2 regions of the Streptomyces sp. NPDC001980 genome follow, and region 2 is predicted to be linked to the other one. Evidence: riboswitches for the same ligand, from Rfam matches in the RefSeq annotation. Region 2 holds a riboswitch; the other holds the start of a gene.

Region 1 (7,586 bases), on a different contig from region 2:
ACGGATTCTGGTAGACGAGCTGGGCACGCCGGCGCAGCTCCCTGACCTCGGCACCCCTGGCGGTGGTGACGTCGGTGCCGTCGAACAGCACCTGTCCGGAGGTCGCCTCGGCCAGGCGCAGCACCAGGCGGGCGGTGGTGGATTTGCCCGAGCCCGACTCGCCGACCAGGGCGAGGGTCTGCCCGCGCCGCAGGGTGAGGCTGACATCATCGACCGCGCGCAGGGTCCGGGCCTCGCCGCCGGCCCGCGGCAGCCTGAACTCCTTGACCAGGTTGCGTGCCTCGACCAGGGGAGGCGCCGTGCCGGCCGGGGCGGTGGAGACCGGGGTGCGGGGGCGGGCCGTGGTCAGGCTCGGGGCACTGGCCAACAGCCGCCGCGTGTAATCGTGTTGGGGGTCGGCCAGGACGACACGGGTCTCGCCCGCCTCGACCACCTTGCCCTGTGACATGACCACCAGGCGCTGGGCCCGGTCGGCGGCCACCCCGAGGTCGTGGGTGACCAGCAGGATCGCGGTGCCCGACTCCTCGGTGAGGCGCTGGAGATGGTCGAGGATGACCCGCTGCACGGTGACGTCCAGCGCGCTGGTCGGCTCGTCGGCGATGATCAGCCGGGGCTTCGCCGCGATCGCGATCGCGATCAGGGCGCGTTGCCGCATGCCGCCGGACAGCTCGTGCGGGTACTGCCGGGCCCGGACGGCCGCGTCGGGCAGCCCGGCCTGGTCAAGGACGGCGACCGCCTGGGCCGCCGCCCCACGCCGGGTCGCCAGGCCGTGGATACGCAGCACCTCGGCGACCTGCTCGCCGATCCGTTTCACCGGGTTGAGCGACACCGTCGGATCCTGCGGGACCAGCGCGATCTGCTTGCCGCGCACGGTACGCAGCTCCGCCTCGGAGAGGGCGGCCAGGTCGTGCCGGCCGAAGCGGACCGTGCCCGCGTCGATGGTGCCGTTCGCCGCCAGCAGTCGGGTGACCGCGTGCGCGGTGGTGCTCTTGCCGGAGCCGGACTCGCCGACCACGGCGGTCACCTGCCCGGGCCATACGTCCAGGTCCACGCCCCGTACGGCCGACACCGTGTCGCCCCGGGTGCGGTACGACACGGACAGGCCGCGGATCTCCAGGAGTGGTGTGGTCACGTTCTCACCGTTCTCGCGTGCGCCACGGTTCTCATGCGCGTCGTGGGTCATCGCTGCCGTGCCCATTCGCCGTCCAGCGCCCGCGCGACGCGGTTCGCGGCCAGCACGGTCGCGGCGATCGCCAGACCGGGCAGCGCGGTCAGCCACCAGGCGTTGGCCAGGTAGTTGCGGCCGTCGGAGATCAACGTCCCCCACTCCGGGGCGGGCGGCGGCGCGCCGTAGCCGAGGAAGCTCAGCGCCGACACGGCCAGGATCGAGGAGCCGAAGTCCAGCGTGGCGAGGACGATCACCGGCCCCGTGGCGTTGGGCAGGACGTGCCGGCCGAGCACCGAGTACCAGCGGGCGCCGCAGGACCGGGACGCCTCGACGAACACCGCCTGCCGCACCCGCAGCACCTCGGCCCGGGCCACCCGGGCGAAGGAGGCGACGCTGGCGATGCCGACCGCGACGGCCACCTTCACCGTCCCGTACCCGAGGGCGGTGACCAGGGCCAGCGACAGGAACAGCGCCGGGATGGAGAGGAGGACGTCCACGAAGCGCATCAGCACGTCGTCCACCCAGCGGCCCACGAACCCGGCGACCACGCCGAGCAGCCCGCCGACCACGAACGCGACCAGGACCGCGATCAGCGTGGCCTTGAGGGAGAGCTGCGCACCGTGGACCACACGGGAGAAGACGTCGCGGCCGAGTTCGTCGGTGCCGAACCAGTGGCTGCCGCTCGGACCGCGGAAGTTCTGGGACGGCACCCCCTTCAGCGGGTCCTGCGAGGTGAACAGGTCCGGCCAGAAGGCGGCCAGCACCACCAGCACGAGGACGACAACGGACAACAGCAGACCGGGGCGGCGCAGCAGGAAGCGGAGCACCCGGCGGATGCCGGCGGGCCGGCCGCGCTCCGCGGGGGATCCGTTCTCGACCGGCCGGGCCAAGCCGAGGGCGGCCTCGGCCTGGTCGTCGACAAGGCTCTGACTCATGCGAAGCTCGCCCTTCTGTCCGAGGCCACCACGATCCGCGGGTCCAGCAGCGGATAGACGAGGTCCACGAGCAGGTTCGCCGCCACGAAGATCAGCGCGCCGAACACCACCACCCCTTGGACCAGCGGGATGTCCTGGGTGGTGACCGCCTCCGCGGTCACCCGACCCAGACCGTCGCGGGAGAACACCGTCTCGACCACCACCGAACCGGCCATCAGCTGCCCGACCAGCAGGCCGACGACCGTCAGCGCGGGCAGCGACGCATTGCGCAGCGCGTGCCGCAGATGCACCCGCCACCGGCCGGCCCCCTTGGCCCGCGCGGTCTCGACATAGGCCTGGTCCAGCGCGGTCAGCAGGCTCTTCGCCAGCACCTGGGCGACCTGCGCGCCGGTCGGGACCGCCAGCGTGAGTGCAGGCAGCACCAACCCCTTCAGCCCGTCGTTGCCGAACGCCGGGAACCAGTGCAGCTTGAACGAGAACGCCTCGACCAGCAACAGCCCCACCCAGAACGTCGGGACCGACACCCCCAGCGGGGGCAGCGACAGCAGCAGCTGCCGCAGCCACCGCCGCGAGGTGTACGTCGCCACCACCGCGAGGCCGCCGCCGAGGACCACCGCCAGCAGCAGCGCGGCCCCGGTCAGCTGGAGCGTCTGCGGCAGCGCGTCGGCCAGGGTGGAGGTCACCGGGCGGCCGGTGGAGACCGCGTTGCCGAAGTCCCCGCGCACCGCCCGGCCCAGATACTCGGCGTACTGCACCAGCACCGGCTTGTCGAAGCCGTACTCGTGCCGCAGCTTGGCGAGTTGGGCGGGATCCGTCTGACCCGAGTCCATCCCGGCACCTGCCATCGCGGAGACCGGGTCACCGGGCAGGAAGTCCAGTACCAGGAACGACACCGTGTAGGCCGCCCACAGCACTCCGACCGCCTGCGCCAGCCGTTTGATCAGATAGCGGCGCATGCGCTAGCCGATCCAGGTGTCGTGCAGTTGGACGCGGCTGCCGGAGTCGAATGTCAGGTCGTGCACCTTGTTCGAGACGCCCAGCTGGGTCTGGAGCTCCACCACCGGGACGTCGTACGCGTTCCGCACGATCACCTGCTGTGCCTCGCCGACCAGTTGCTTGCGCTTCGCGGTGTCCGTGGCCGCGGCCTGCGCGGACAGCGCCGTGTCCAGCGAACTGGCGGGGAAGTGGTAGAAGTTGGCCAGCTGAGTGGAGAAGGAGCTGCGCAGGATGTCCGGGTCGGCGCGGGTCGCGTTCCCCCACACCACGTCGAAGTCACCGGACTGGAGCGTCGTGGCGAACTGGGTGACCGGCAGTTGCTTGAGCACCACGTCGATCCCGACGGCCTTGAGCTGCTGCTGGACCAGCTCCAGCGCGGGCTGGTTGGTGGCCGCGTTGGGGAACCAGCTGATGGTCAGGGTCAGCTTCTTGCCGTCCTTGGTGCGGATGCCGTCGCTGCCCGCCTTCCAACCGGCCTGATCCAGAAGGGACTTGGCCTTGGCCGTGTCGAGGGCGAGGTCCGAGGAGAGATCGGTGTAGTCGGGTGTGGTGTGCGCCAGGATGCTGGTCGCCGGCTGGGTGCCGGTCGGGAAGACGGTGTCGGCGATCTGCTTCCGGTCGATGGCGGCCGAGATCGCCTGACGGACCTTCGTGTCCTTCAGCAGGGGCCGCGCGTTGTTGAGCCCCAGACCGAAGGCCACACCGGGGTTGGCCCGGCTCTGGAGGGTGACCTGGCCGCCCTTGAGGGCCGCCTCGTTGGCCTTGCCGACGCTGCTGATCGCGTCCACCTGCCCGGACTGGAGACTGCCGGCCCGCACCCCCGCCTCGGGCACGACCTTGAACACCAGCTTGTCCAGGTAGGCCTCGCCCTTCTTCGACCACAGCGAGGAGCCCCAGTCGTACCCGGTGCGCTTGGCCAGGGTGACCGACTGGTTCTGCACGTACTGCTTGAGTACGAACGGCCCGGACCCGACCACCCCGTCGCTGCACTTCTGCTGCGGGCTCTTCTTGACGCTCGCCGAGGACTCGATCCCCAGCGAGTGGGTCGAAGTCGCCTGGAGGAACTGGGCGTTGGGCTGCTTGAAGGTCACCTTGACGGTGAGCGGGTCGACCACGGTGGTGCTCTTGACGCCGCTCAGGTAGCCCTCGGCGAGGGTGCCCAGGGTGCCGAGCTGCGGCACCGCGTCGAAGTTGTCCTTGACCACCTGCGCGGTCAGCTTCGAGCCGTCGCTGAAGGTGACCCCGGACCGCAGGTGGAACGTGAACGTCGTCGCGTCGGAGCTGATGTCCCAGCTCTTGGCGAGCCACGGCACGATCTTGCCGGTCTTCGGGTCCTGGTCGGTCAGGGAGTCCACGGTCTGGCGCACCGAGTAGATGGTGTCGTTGCTGGCGACCTGCTGCGGATCCACGCAGCCGGCGTCGGATCCCACCGCGAAGGTCAGGGTGCCGCCGGACTTCGCCTGGCCGCTTCCGCCGCCGGAGCCGTCGTCGCCCGAACCGCACGCGGTCAGCAGGACGCTGGTGGTCAGGAGCGCGGCCAGGGGCGCCCATCGGGAGGGTCTGAAATCCGGAAGTGCAGTCACGGAGGGCTATCTCCTACTCGTGTCACCGAGGCACGACCGCGCACGGATGCGCGGAGGCATGACGGTGTGTGCGGCCCGGGCGGATCGACTCCGGCCGGGGATGCGCTGTGCAGACAGGGGGTTGTCATGCGGACGACGCCGGGAACCGGCGGCGAGGGGGAAGAACGGCGCGAAGGGGCCGGGGCCGGTGACGGGATGTCAGCCGGCGGCAGCCGGGCCGGTCAGGCCCGACAGAGGCAGCTGGTCGAGCGCTTCAAGTCGATGTGGCGCCGGCGCGAGAGCCGGGAGTACGCCGTGGCGTCGGTGGGGGAGGCAGCAGAGTCATCGCTGTGCCGCATGTCGAACCTCCCCGTCTCCGGCCCCGGTCACGGGCCACGCGCTTGCGGGAGTCATCGGTGACCCCGCCGGGCTTTCACCTGGAGCACCCCGCCGCGCGGGAGGGTTGCCGGTCAGCGAGCCAGGGCTTGACGCTGACACTCAATGCCGTTGGTGATGCTACGGATCGATTTTGTCGTACGTCAATGCCGCAACGTGACGCTCTGTTCGGGAGAACGGGGTCGTCTCACGTGCCGGGACGGATGGTGGACGCACCTTGTTCCGTGTGCTTTGATCCGGCCATGGAGACCGCAGGTCAGGCACGCACCGTGCTGCTCGACCCGTTCTGGGCGGGCCGCCGCGCCGACCAGTTCGACCAGACCTGTCGCTGACCACTCGCTCCCCATTCCCCTGCGCGTTCGCCTCCGCCGCGCCGCGTCCTCACCTGGATCCGGACCGGCGTCGCAGGCATCCCGCGACGCGTCCGCGTCCAGCCCCCGCCCGCTCGGAAAGAGCCGCATGGTCGTCAACAGCACTGCCCCGAAGGGGGTGTTCGCCGCGCTACGGGTCCGTGACTACCGGATCTACTGGAGCACCGGCCTGGTGTCCAACATCGGCAGCGCCATGCAGGGTGTCGCGCTGGACTGGTTCGTCCTGACGCTCACCCACAGCGGGACCGCGCTCGGCTGGGTCGCCGGACTCCAGTTCGCCCCCGTGCTGCTGTTCGGCCTGTGGGGCGGGGTCGTCGCCGACCGGTACGACCGCCGGACCCTGCTGCTGTGGACGCAGACGCTGTACGCGGTCCAGGCACTGCTCCTGACGGTCATCGTGTTCTCCGGCCATGCCGCGCTGTGGCTGCTGTACGTCCTGTCCTTCGCGCTCGGCTGCGTGTTCACGGTGGAGAACCCGGCGCGGCTGTCCTTCGTCACCGAACTGGTCGGCCGGGCCCTGATCCCGAAGGCGGCGGGCCTGAACATCCTGTCCCTGAACGCCGCCCGCCTGATCGGCCCGGCGATCGCCGGTGTGCTGATCGGGGCGATCGGCACCGGGTGGGTCTTCGCCCTCAACGCCGTGTCCTTCACCGTCGTCCTCGCCGGTCTGCTGTCGATCCGGCCGCGGGTGCGGAAGACGCGTCCCGTCTCCCGGCCACCGTGGACAGGGGCGGGTGCGGAGGGGCTGCGCTATGTGGCGGCCCGGCCCGAACTCGTCGGCGTGTTCACCATCTTCGGCCTGGCCGCCACCTTCGCGGTCAACTTCCCCACCACGCTGACCCTGTTCGCCGGGCGCGTCTTCGACGTCGGCTCCCGGGGACTCGGCCTCATGAACACCGCACTGGCCGTCGGCACCGTCGCAGGGACGGTCGCCGCCACGCGCGGTGTCTCGCCCCGGGTGCGGACGGTCGTCGTCGGCGCGCTGCTGTTCGGCGGTTTCGAGGCACTGGCCGCGGTCATGCCCACGTACCCGGCCTTCCTTGCCCTGCTGCTGCCCGCCGGCCTCACGTTGATGACGTTGAACACGGCGGTGAGCGCCTTCGTCCAGTCGGAGGTGAGCGACGCCATGCGCGGCCGGGTGATGGCGGTCTACACGGTGATCTCCATGGGCGGGAGTCCGGTCGGCGCCCCCGTCATCGGCTGGATCTCCCAGCAGGCGGGGGTGCGCTGGGGGCTGGGCGTGGGTGCGGCCACCGCCGTGCTGGCCGCGCTCGGCGTGGGGCTGTGGCTGTGGCTGTCGGGAACGGTACGCCCGGTGCCTGCCTCGGCCACGCAGCCCGTCCCGGCCGCGCCGCACGTCCCCCGATCCGCGTCGGCGTCTGCGGCGGCGTCGACCTGCCGCTCGCCGTCCCCGGTCACCCGCCTTCTCGCGAACCGTCCACCGGAGGAGCGCCCCATGACTGACCGTCACACCGGCCGGTCAGACCCCACGTCGTCGACAAGCTCGTCCCGGAACTGCGAAGCCGCGGGATCCACCGTGCCGAGTACCAGGGTACGACCCACGTGACCCGTGCCGTCAGCCGCTCTCGGCCGGTGCCGGTGTGGCGCGCAGCCGGAAGCCGACGCCTCGCTCCGTCGTCAGCAGAGCAGCGGCACGCGGGCCCAGCTTGCGGCGGATGCGGTGGATGTGCAGGTCGACGGAGCGGCTCCGGCTGCCCGCCCATTCCCCCAGGCCCGAGCGCAGGTCCTCCCGGGTGATGACCCTGCCGTTGCCGCGCAGCAGGGCGGTCAGCAGCCGGAACTCCAACGGGGTCAGCGCGACGGGAGCGCCGTCCACCAGCATGCGCTGCCCGCCCGGGTCGAGGCTGATCGGGGACGGGGCGGCGGCCACGTAGGAGCCGGGCAGCGTGCCGCCGGGCACCACCGGCAGGCCCGCGGCGCGCCAGGCCTCGTAGCCGCCGACGATGTCGGTGGCGCGCACCAGCCCGAGATCGTGCAGCCCCGCGGCGGCCATGCTCGACATGTAGCCCTGCGAGCACATGATGATCGCGCGCAGGGAGTGGTCGGCGGCCTCCTCGATACGCCAGGCACTGCACGGGTCCAGCCGCCACTCCAGCACGTTCCGGTCCATGACGAGAGAACTGGGGATCTCGCCCTC
Region 2 (7,586 bases):
CCTTGGCGATGGCGGACAGCCGGCGGATCTCCTCAAGGGTGTAGACGCTGCCGCTCTCGGTGGCCTGGCTGATGCTCACCACGGACGGCTGCACGCTGTGCACGTCACCGGCCCGGCGGCGCACGGCCTGCTGGAGTGCGTCGGGGTCGATCTTGCTGTCGGGGCCGGGGACGCCGACGAGTTTGGCGCCGTGGGTGAAGAACTCCGGGGCGCCGCACTCGTCGTGGTTGATGTGGCTGCCGGGGTGCGAGAGCACGCTGCCCCAGGGCGGGGTGAGGGCGGCCAGGCTCAGGCCGTTGGCGGCGGATCCGGTGGAGACGGGGAAGACGTCGACGTCCCGTTCGAAGATCTCACCCAGCCTGCGGCGGGCGCTGTCGGTGACGGGGTCGTTGCCGTAGGGCAGGACCTGGCCGGCGACCGCGTCGGCGACGGCCCGGGCTATCTGCGGGGATGCCCCGGCCATGTTGTCGCTGATGAAGGCACGGCCGGAGGGGGTGGTGGCGGTGGTGGGGCTCATGAGGGGGTCTTCCTCGGTCTCAGCTGCTGATGGGGGAGGCGAAGACGACGGTGATGTCCACTTCCTCGGCGCCGGTGCGGTAGAAGTGCGGGGCGTCCCCGGCGAAGGCGAGCATGTCGCCGGGGCCCAGGTCCTGCGGGGCGTCGACGGGGCCGGCGGTGACGTACCCGGTGGCGATGAGCAGGTGCTCGATCGTGCCGGTGGCGTGCGGGACGCCTGCCAGCTCCGTCTCGGGCGGGATGCGCAGCCGCCAGATCTCCAGGCTGTTGCCGCTGCTGATACGGCGCAGCAGTTCCCGGGAGACCTCGCCCGGTTCGGCGGGCGTGGCCGGACGGAAGACCGGCCCGGTGTCGGCGTCGCGCGCCAGCAGGTCGGCGATCGGGATGCGCAGGGCGATCGCGATCGCGTCCAGGGTGTCGATGGTCGGATTGCCGTTGCCGGCCTCCAGCTGCGACAGCGTGGCCTTGCTCAGCCCGGCGCGCCGGGCCATCTCCGCGGCGCTCATACCGCGCTGCTGGCGGCGCAGCCGGATCTTCGCGCCGACCGCGGCCGCGGTACTGCTCACCGGCTGCCGGCCGGACGGCGGGGGTGTCATCAGCGGCTCCTGTGCGTCGCGGTGTAGGACACGCGGACGCGGCCCTTCTTCACCTTCAGCGTGGGCAGGACCACCTCGGCCAGATCGCCGAGGCTGCGCACGTGCGTGCCCCCGCACGGCGCGCGGTGCAGGGTGTCCAGGTGCACCACGCGCCGTCCCTCGCCCTCGTAGCGCGCGAGGACGGGCAGATCGTCGGCGATCGCGGTGGCGACGGCGGCCCGCAGCGCGGCGGTCGCCTCCTCCCGTCCCTCCGGATCGGCCAGCCGGGTGTCCGGCCGCGGCGTCCGGAACTCGATCCGGGCCTGGCCGGGGAAGTGGTTGCTCGCGACCATCTCCCACCCCTGCGTCCGCCCGGCGGCCTCGACCAGGTGCCCGGCCGTGTGCAGCGCGGCGTGTGCCATCCGGGCGTGCAGGTCGATCCGCGCCCGGACCTGCTGCCCGACGGCGACGGACGGCAGAGTGCCGCCCTCGGGAGCCATGGCGATGACGAGCCCCGACTCGTGGTCCCGGACCGGGATGATCTCCGCGCTCTCCAGCCACCCCCGGTCCGCAGGCTGGCCCCCTCCCTGCGGATGGAACAGGCAGTGCTCGACGGCCGCCCACGGCAGTCCGTCTCTCTCGCCGACGGCGATCACCCGGGTGTCCACCTGTTCCAGGTAGGTGTCGTCGAGGTAGGTGGCGATTTGTGCGGCTACCCGAACGGTCTCAACTGAATGAACCATGCGTTCACTATAACGAACTCACTCGGAATGGCGAACCCCTCGTTCGTTATAGTGAACGATGGGTCGTGGCAACGTCGAGCAGCAGGGCCGCTGAGCGCTCCGGTCTCAGGATCCCGGAGGCGGAGAACTCACCCGCCCAGCGCCCCCAGCTGATCCAGGAACCACTGCGCGGGCGGCAGTGCGGTGGCGCCCGCGGCCAACCGCTTGCAGCGCTCCGTCCGCTCCTCCACCGGCATCGTCAGCGCCCGCTGCAGGGCCTCCGCCGTCCCCCCGATGTCATAGGGGTTCACCACCACCGCGTCCTCGCCCAGCTCCTCGTACGCCCCCGCCTCCCGCGACAGGACCAGGACGCACCCCTCGTCCGACACCACGGGAATCTCCTTGGCGACCAGGTTCATCCCGTCCCGGATGGGGTTGACGAGCGCCACGTCGGCCAGCCGGTACGCCGCCAGGGACCGCGCGAAGTCGTCCTTCACATGCAGCACCACCGGCGTCCAACCCGCGGTCCCGTACGCCGAGTTGATGTCGTCCGCCACCCGCTGCACCTCGGCCGTGTAGTCGCGGTACACCGCGAGGTCCTGCCGCGACGGATACGCGAACGCGACATGCACCACCCGCTCGCGCCACTCGGGGTGGTCGTCGAGCAGCTGCCGGTACGCCAGCAGCCCCCGCACGATGTTCTTCGACAGCTCCGTCCGGTCGACGCGGACGATGGCCTTCCGCCCCTCGCCGATCTCCTCGCGCAGCGCCCGCATCCGCTCGTCCACGTCCGGCTCGTGCGACCGCTTCCGCAGGAAGTCCGCGTCGGCCCCCAGCCCGTGCACCCCGATCCGGGTCCCGCCGGACGACGGATCGGCGGCCGGAATCCCCGGACCCAGCACCGCGTGACAGCAGTCGACGAACGCGTCCGCCCACCGCCGGGTCAGGAACGCCGCGTGGTCGGCGCCCAGGATCCCGCTCAGCAGCTCCGCCGCGATGTCGTCGGGGAGGAGGCGGAAGTAGTCCGGCGGTGCCCAGGGGGTGTGGGAGAAGTGGCCGATCCGCAGGTCGGGGCGGAGGCGGCGGAGCATGCGCGGGGCGAGTGCCAGGTGGTAGTCCTGGATGACCACCACCGCACCCTCGCCCGCCTCCTGCGACAGGGCCTCCGCGAACGCCCGGTTGTAGGCCTGGTACGAACCCCACTGCCGCCGGAACTCCGCGTCGAAGACGGGCTCCAGCGGGGTCTGGTACAGCATGTGGTGGACGAACCAGAGGACCGAGTTCGCGATGCCGTTGTACGCGTCGGCGAACACGTCGGCGTCGATGTCGAGCATCCGGACCTGCTGCCCGCCGGTGTCCGAGGCCGGCAGCCTGCCGCCCTCGGCCCGCCGCACCGCCTCCCGGTCGCCGTCGCCCAGCGCCGCGCACACCCACACCGCGTTCGCGTCCGGCCCGATGGCCGACAGCCCTGAGACCAGTCCGCCGCCGCCCCTCTTGGCGTGCAGCGAACCGTCTTCGCGCAGGTCGTACGAGACCGGGCCGCGGTTCGAGGCGACCAGCACCTCGGCACCGCCGGTGGAAGCCATGGGGGAAGCCATACGCGTCAACCTAGCCCGGCCCGTAAACGCTCAAACGTACGGCCGCGCCCGACGCGCCGCCGTATACGGCCGTACGGCGAAGTCACGCCATCCGGCGCACGGCTGCCGCACGGCGACCTCACGCCACCTTGCGCTCGGCGTACTCCGTGATCTCCACCATCGGCGGCCGCTCCTCCGTGTCCACGGAGTACGTGCGCGGCTCGAAGCCGTCCTCGCCCCGTTCGAACTGGGTGAGGGAGGGGCGGATCAGGTGGCCGCGGGCCAGCCGCAGCTGGGCCGTGCGGTAGATCGCGGCGGACATCCGGCCGAGGGCCTGGCCGTCCTGGTGGCGGTGCTTGCGGACGCCGACGTCGACCTGCGCCAGCGCGTCGAGCCCCACCAGGTGCAGGGCGTCGACCAGCATGCCCAGCTCCACGCCGTAGCCGACCGGGAAGGGGAGCTGTTCGAGCAGCGAGCGGCGGGCCGCGTACTCGCCGCCGAGCGGCTGGACGAAGCCGGCCAGTTGCGGCCAGTGCATGTTCAGCAGCGGACGGGCCATCAGCTCGGTGACCCGGCCGCCCTGTCCGGCGGCGCCGCCGAGCGGGCGGTCGTACATCGCCTTGACCAGGTCGACGTCCGGGTCGGTGAGGAGGGGGCCGACGATCCCGGTGACGAAGTCGGAGGAGAAGTCCCGCAGGTCGGCGTCGATGAAGCAGACGATGTCCCCGGAGGTGACCAGGAGAGAGCGCCAGAGGACCTCGCCCTTGCCGGGGACGGCGGGGATGCGGGGCAGGATCGCGTCCCGGTGGACGACACGGGCGCCGGCCGCCGCGGCGACGGCCGCCGTGCGGTCGGTGGAGCCGGAGTCGACGACCACGATCTCGTCGACGAGCGGCACCTGCTGCATGAGGTCGTGGCGGATGATCGCGACGATGTCGCCGACGGTCTCCTCCTCGTTGAGCGCGGGCAGCACGACGCTGACCGTCTGTCCGGAGGACCGTTTGGCGGCCATGACCCGGTGCAGCGGACGATCGGTTACGGACCAGGAGCGGGTGGCCAGCCAGCGCTCGACTTCTTCCAGCACGGTCAGCGGCTCCTCACTGTCACGGTCACACGACGAGGTGTGATCCATCTCGCGGTTCGGACGACTCTCTCAACTGTCCTGGCCTTCGGTTACAGTCTTGAACAACGCCGATGACCATCGCATGTCCTGGGGTCACCCGGCGTTGACAACCGCATACCGCTCATCCAGAGGGGCAGAGGGAAACGGCCCGTTGAAGCCCCGGCAACCCTCCAGTCGGTACTCGTAGATCGCCGATCAGTGTCGATCGCTCGCGAGGCTCCCGGCTAGGGAAGGTGCCAAATCCGTCTCACGACGAGATGCGTCGTGAGGAAGATGAGGAGAAAGGGCCTCGCCTCACATGGCTGTGCAGACTGTTGCAAGCACCACGGATTCCACCGTCGACCTCGGCCCCGCCGTTGCCCTCAGCTGCCGCGAGTGCGGTCACCGGGTGCCGCTCGGCCCGTTGTTCGCCTGCGAGGAGTGTTTCGGCCCGCTGGAGATCGCGTACGACTTCTCGGCCTACGACACCGAGGAACTCCGCAAGACGATCGAAGCGGGTCCCGCGAACATCTGGCGCTACGCGCCGCTGCTGCCCGTCCCCGCGGACGTGGCGACCAAGCCGAACATCAACCCCGGCTGGACGAAGCTCGTCCAGGCCGACAACCTGGCCCGTGAGCTCGGGGTGACCGGCGGGCTGTACGTGAAGGACGACTCCGGCAACCCGACGCACTCCTTCAAGGACCGCGTCGTCGCCCAGGCCGTCGAGGCCGCCCGCGCCTTCGGCTACACCACCCTCTCCTGCTCCTCCACCGGCAACCTGGCCGGCGCGGTCGGTGCCGCCGCCGCCCGGGCCGGCTTCCGCTCCTGCGTGTTCATCCCGCACGACCTGGAGCAGGGCAAGATCGTCATGGCCGCGATCTACGGCGGCGAGCTCGTCGGCATCGAGGGCAACTACGACGACGTGAACCGTTTCTGCTCCGAGCTGATCGGCGACCCGGCCGGCGAGGGCTGGGGCTTCGTCAACGTCAACCTGCGGCCGTACTACGCGGAGGGCTCCAAGACCCTGGCGTACGAGATCTGCGAGCAGCTCGGCTGGCGGATCCCGGACCAGCTCGTCGTCCCGATCGCCTCCGGCTCGCAGCTCACGAAGATCGACAAGGGTCTGCAGGAGCTGATCAAGCTCGGTCTCGTCGAGGACAAGCCGTACAAGATCTTCGGTGCCCAGGCCGAGGGGTGCTCGCCGGTGTCGGTGGCCTACAAGGAGGGCCACGACGTGGTCCGCCCGCAGAAGCCGAACACCATCGCCAAGTCCCTCGCCATCGGCAACCCGGCCGACGGGCCGTACGTCCTCGACATCGCGCGGCGCACCGGCGGTGCCGTGGAGGACGTGACCGACGAGCAGGTCGTCGACGCCATCAAGCTGCTCGCGCGGACCGAGGGAATCTTCGCGGAAACCGCCGGCGGGGTGACGGTTGGAGTCACCAAAAAGCTCATTGAGAATGGGTTGATTGATCCGGCGAAGTCGGTCGTTGTACTCAACACCGGTGATGGACTGAAGACGCTGGACGCGGTGGCGGGGACCGGGCTCACCGCGACCATTCGCCCTAATCTGGAGTCTTTCCGCGAGGCCGGGCTCGCCTGAGTCCCCGAGAAATAGGGCGTTGCCCAGACCGGAGGTAAAAACGTGAGCGTCACCGTTCGCATCCCCACCATCCTGCGCACCTACACCGGTGGTCAGGCCGAAGTCGCCGCCGAAGGGGCCACCCTCGGCGAGGTCATCTCGGACCTGGAGAAGAAGCACACCGGTATCTCCGCGCGTGTTCTCGACGACCAGGGCAAGCTGCGCCGGTTCGTCAACGTGTACGTCAACGACGACGACGTGCGGTTCGAGCAGGGCCTGGAGACCGTCACCCCGGACGGCGCCGGCGTCTCCATCATCCCGGCCGTCGCCGGCGGCTGACCTGCTGACCTGCATGACAGGCTGATCGAATGACCGAACATTACCTTCGGTAACGCCGATCACCGACTGTTCATCTGATTGCCCCCTCCGTGAGAGAAGCGGAGGGGGCAATTCTGTGTGGTTGAGCGCGGTACAGTTGGGGAACACGGTCCCGATCTCCAGGTCGGGAGCCCCGTATTCGATACCGCGAGCCCAGCAAGAAGTAGCCAAAGTGTGCGGGTTATATGCGGCTTTTGTGGCCTTTATGGGGCCCGACTTGCCCTGAATTCGGCCGAATTCTTGCTACATTCCGGACCCCTTCCGTCCAGAATTCTCGTCCGATTGACCTGTTGCAGACGGCAGTTGGACAGATACATTCAGCCGCGGTCGACGCGTTCCGGCGCACGCCCCCAACCAATGGGGGGTGAGGTCTGACCCGGATCCGCGAAGTGTGGATCTGTGCAAGGGCCAGTAATAGGGGAGTTAGGCATGGCTCAGGGCACCGTCAAGTGGTTCAACGCGGAGAAGGGGTACGGCTTCATCGCGGTCGACGGTGGTGCGGATGTTTTCGTCCACTACAGCGCGATTCAGATGGACGGCTACCGCACCCTGGAAGAGGGTCAGCGGGTCGATTTCGAGATCTCGCAGGGCCAGAAGGGGCCGCAGGCGGACATGGTCCGGCTGGCGACCAGCTGAAGCACGCGCCGACTGACAGCGACGTTCTTCTGTACTTCTTCGAAGGGCTCGTGCCTCCCGGGGCACGGGCCCTTCGGCATGTCCAGGGCCCTCGGTCCTCATGTCCTGGGCCCCAGTCCGCGAGAGCCGCTTGCACTCGCCTAGGCCGAGTGCTAATCATTGGCGTTAGCACTCTGAAGGTGAGAGTGACAACGAAGGACCGGGTCGGTGAGGCCCGCAGGCCGGGTGGGGCAAGGAACCCACGGGTCGGCGAGCCGTCCGTCGCGGGCGCGGGCGCGGTCCTGAAGACTCACCCCCAGTCCTGGAGGGACCACTTCACATGGCCAAGATCATCGCGTTCGACGAGGAGGCGCGGCGCGGCCTTGAGCGCGGTATGAACCAGCTCGCCGACGCCGTCAAGGTCACCCTCGGCCCCAAGGGCCGCAACGTCGTCCTTGAGAAGAAGTGGGGCGCCCCCACGATCACCAACGATGGTGTGTCCATCGCCAAGGAGATCGA

What was found. A riboswitch is a leader RNA that binds a small molecule or an ion and turns the genes downstream of it on or off. The one in region 2 is predicted to bind S-adenosylmethionine.
Region 1: another riboswitch for S-adenosylmethionine. It lies ahead of ABT137_RS04075 (putative leader peptide); the one in region 2 lies ahead of thrC (threonine synthase).

The regions. Positions count from the first base shown of each region.
Region 1 covers NZ_JBEOYD010000002.1:360,247-367,832, forward strand. Annotated here, with positions in the region: gene ABT137_RS04055 (dipeptide ABC transporter ATP-binding protein) at 1-1,183, opposite strand, end outside; gene ABT137_RS04060 (ABC transporter permease) at 1,180-2,103, opposite strand; gene ABT137_RS04065 (ABC transporter permease) at 2,100-3,059, opposite strand; gene ABT137_RS04070 (ABC transporter substrate-binding protein) at 3,063-4,682, opposite strand; gene ABT137_RS04075 (putative leader peptide) at 4,904-5,020, opposite strand; SAM riboswitch class IV at 5,054-5,167, opposite strand; gene ABT137_RS04080 (MFS transporter) at 5,517-6,995, shown strand; gene ABT137_RS04085 (winged helix-turn-helix domain-containing protein) at 7,005-7,586, opposite strand, start outside.
Region 2 covers NZ_JBEOYD010000003.1:283,339-290,924, reverse strand. Annotated here, with positions in the region: gene ABT137_RS05985 (threonine aldolase family protein) at 1-517, opposite strand, end outside; gene ABT137_RS05980 (helix-turn-helix domain-containing protein) at 537-1,112, opposite strand; gene ABT137_RS05975 (alanyl-tRNA editing protein) at 1,112-1,834, opposite strand; gene ABT137_RS05970 (alpha,alpha-trehalose-phosphate synthase (UDP-forming)) at 1,963-3,399, opposite strand; gene ABT137_RS05965 (glucosyl-3-phosphoglycerate synthase) at 3,530-4,474, opposite strand; SAM riboswitch class I at 4,632-4,793, shown strand; gene thrC (threonine synthase) at 4,812-6,095, shown strand; gene ABT137_RS05955 (MoaD/ThiS family protein) at 6,138-6,413, shown strand; gene ABT137_RS05950 (cold-shock protein) at 6,882-7,088, shown strand; gene groL (chaperonin GroEL) at 7,408-7,586, shown strand, end outside.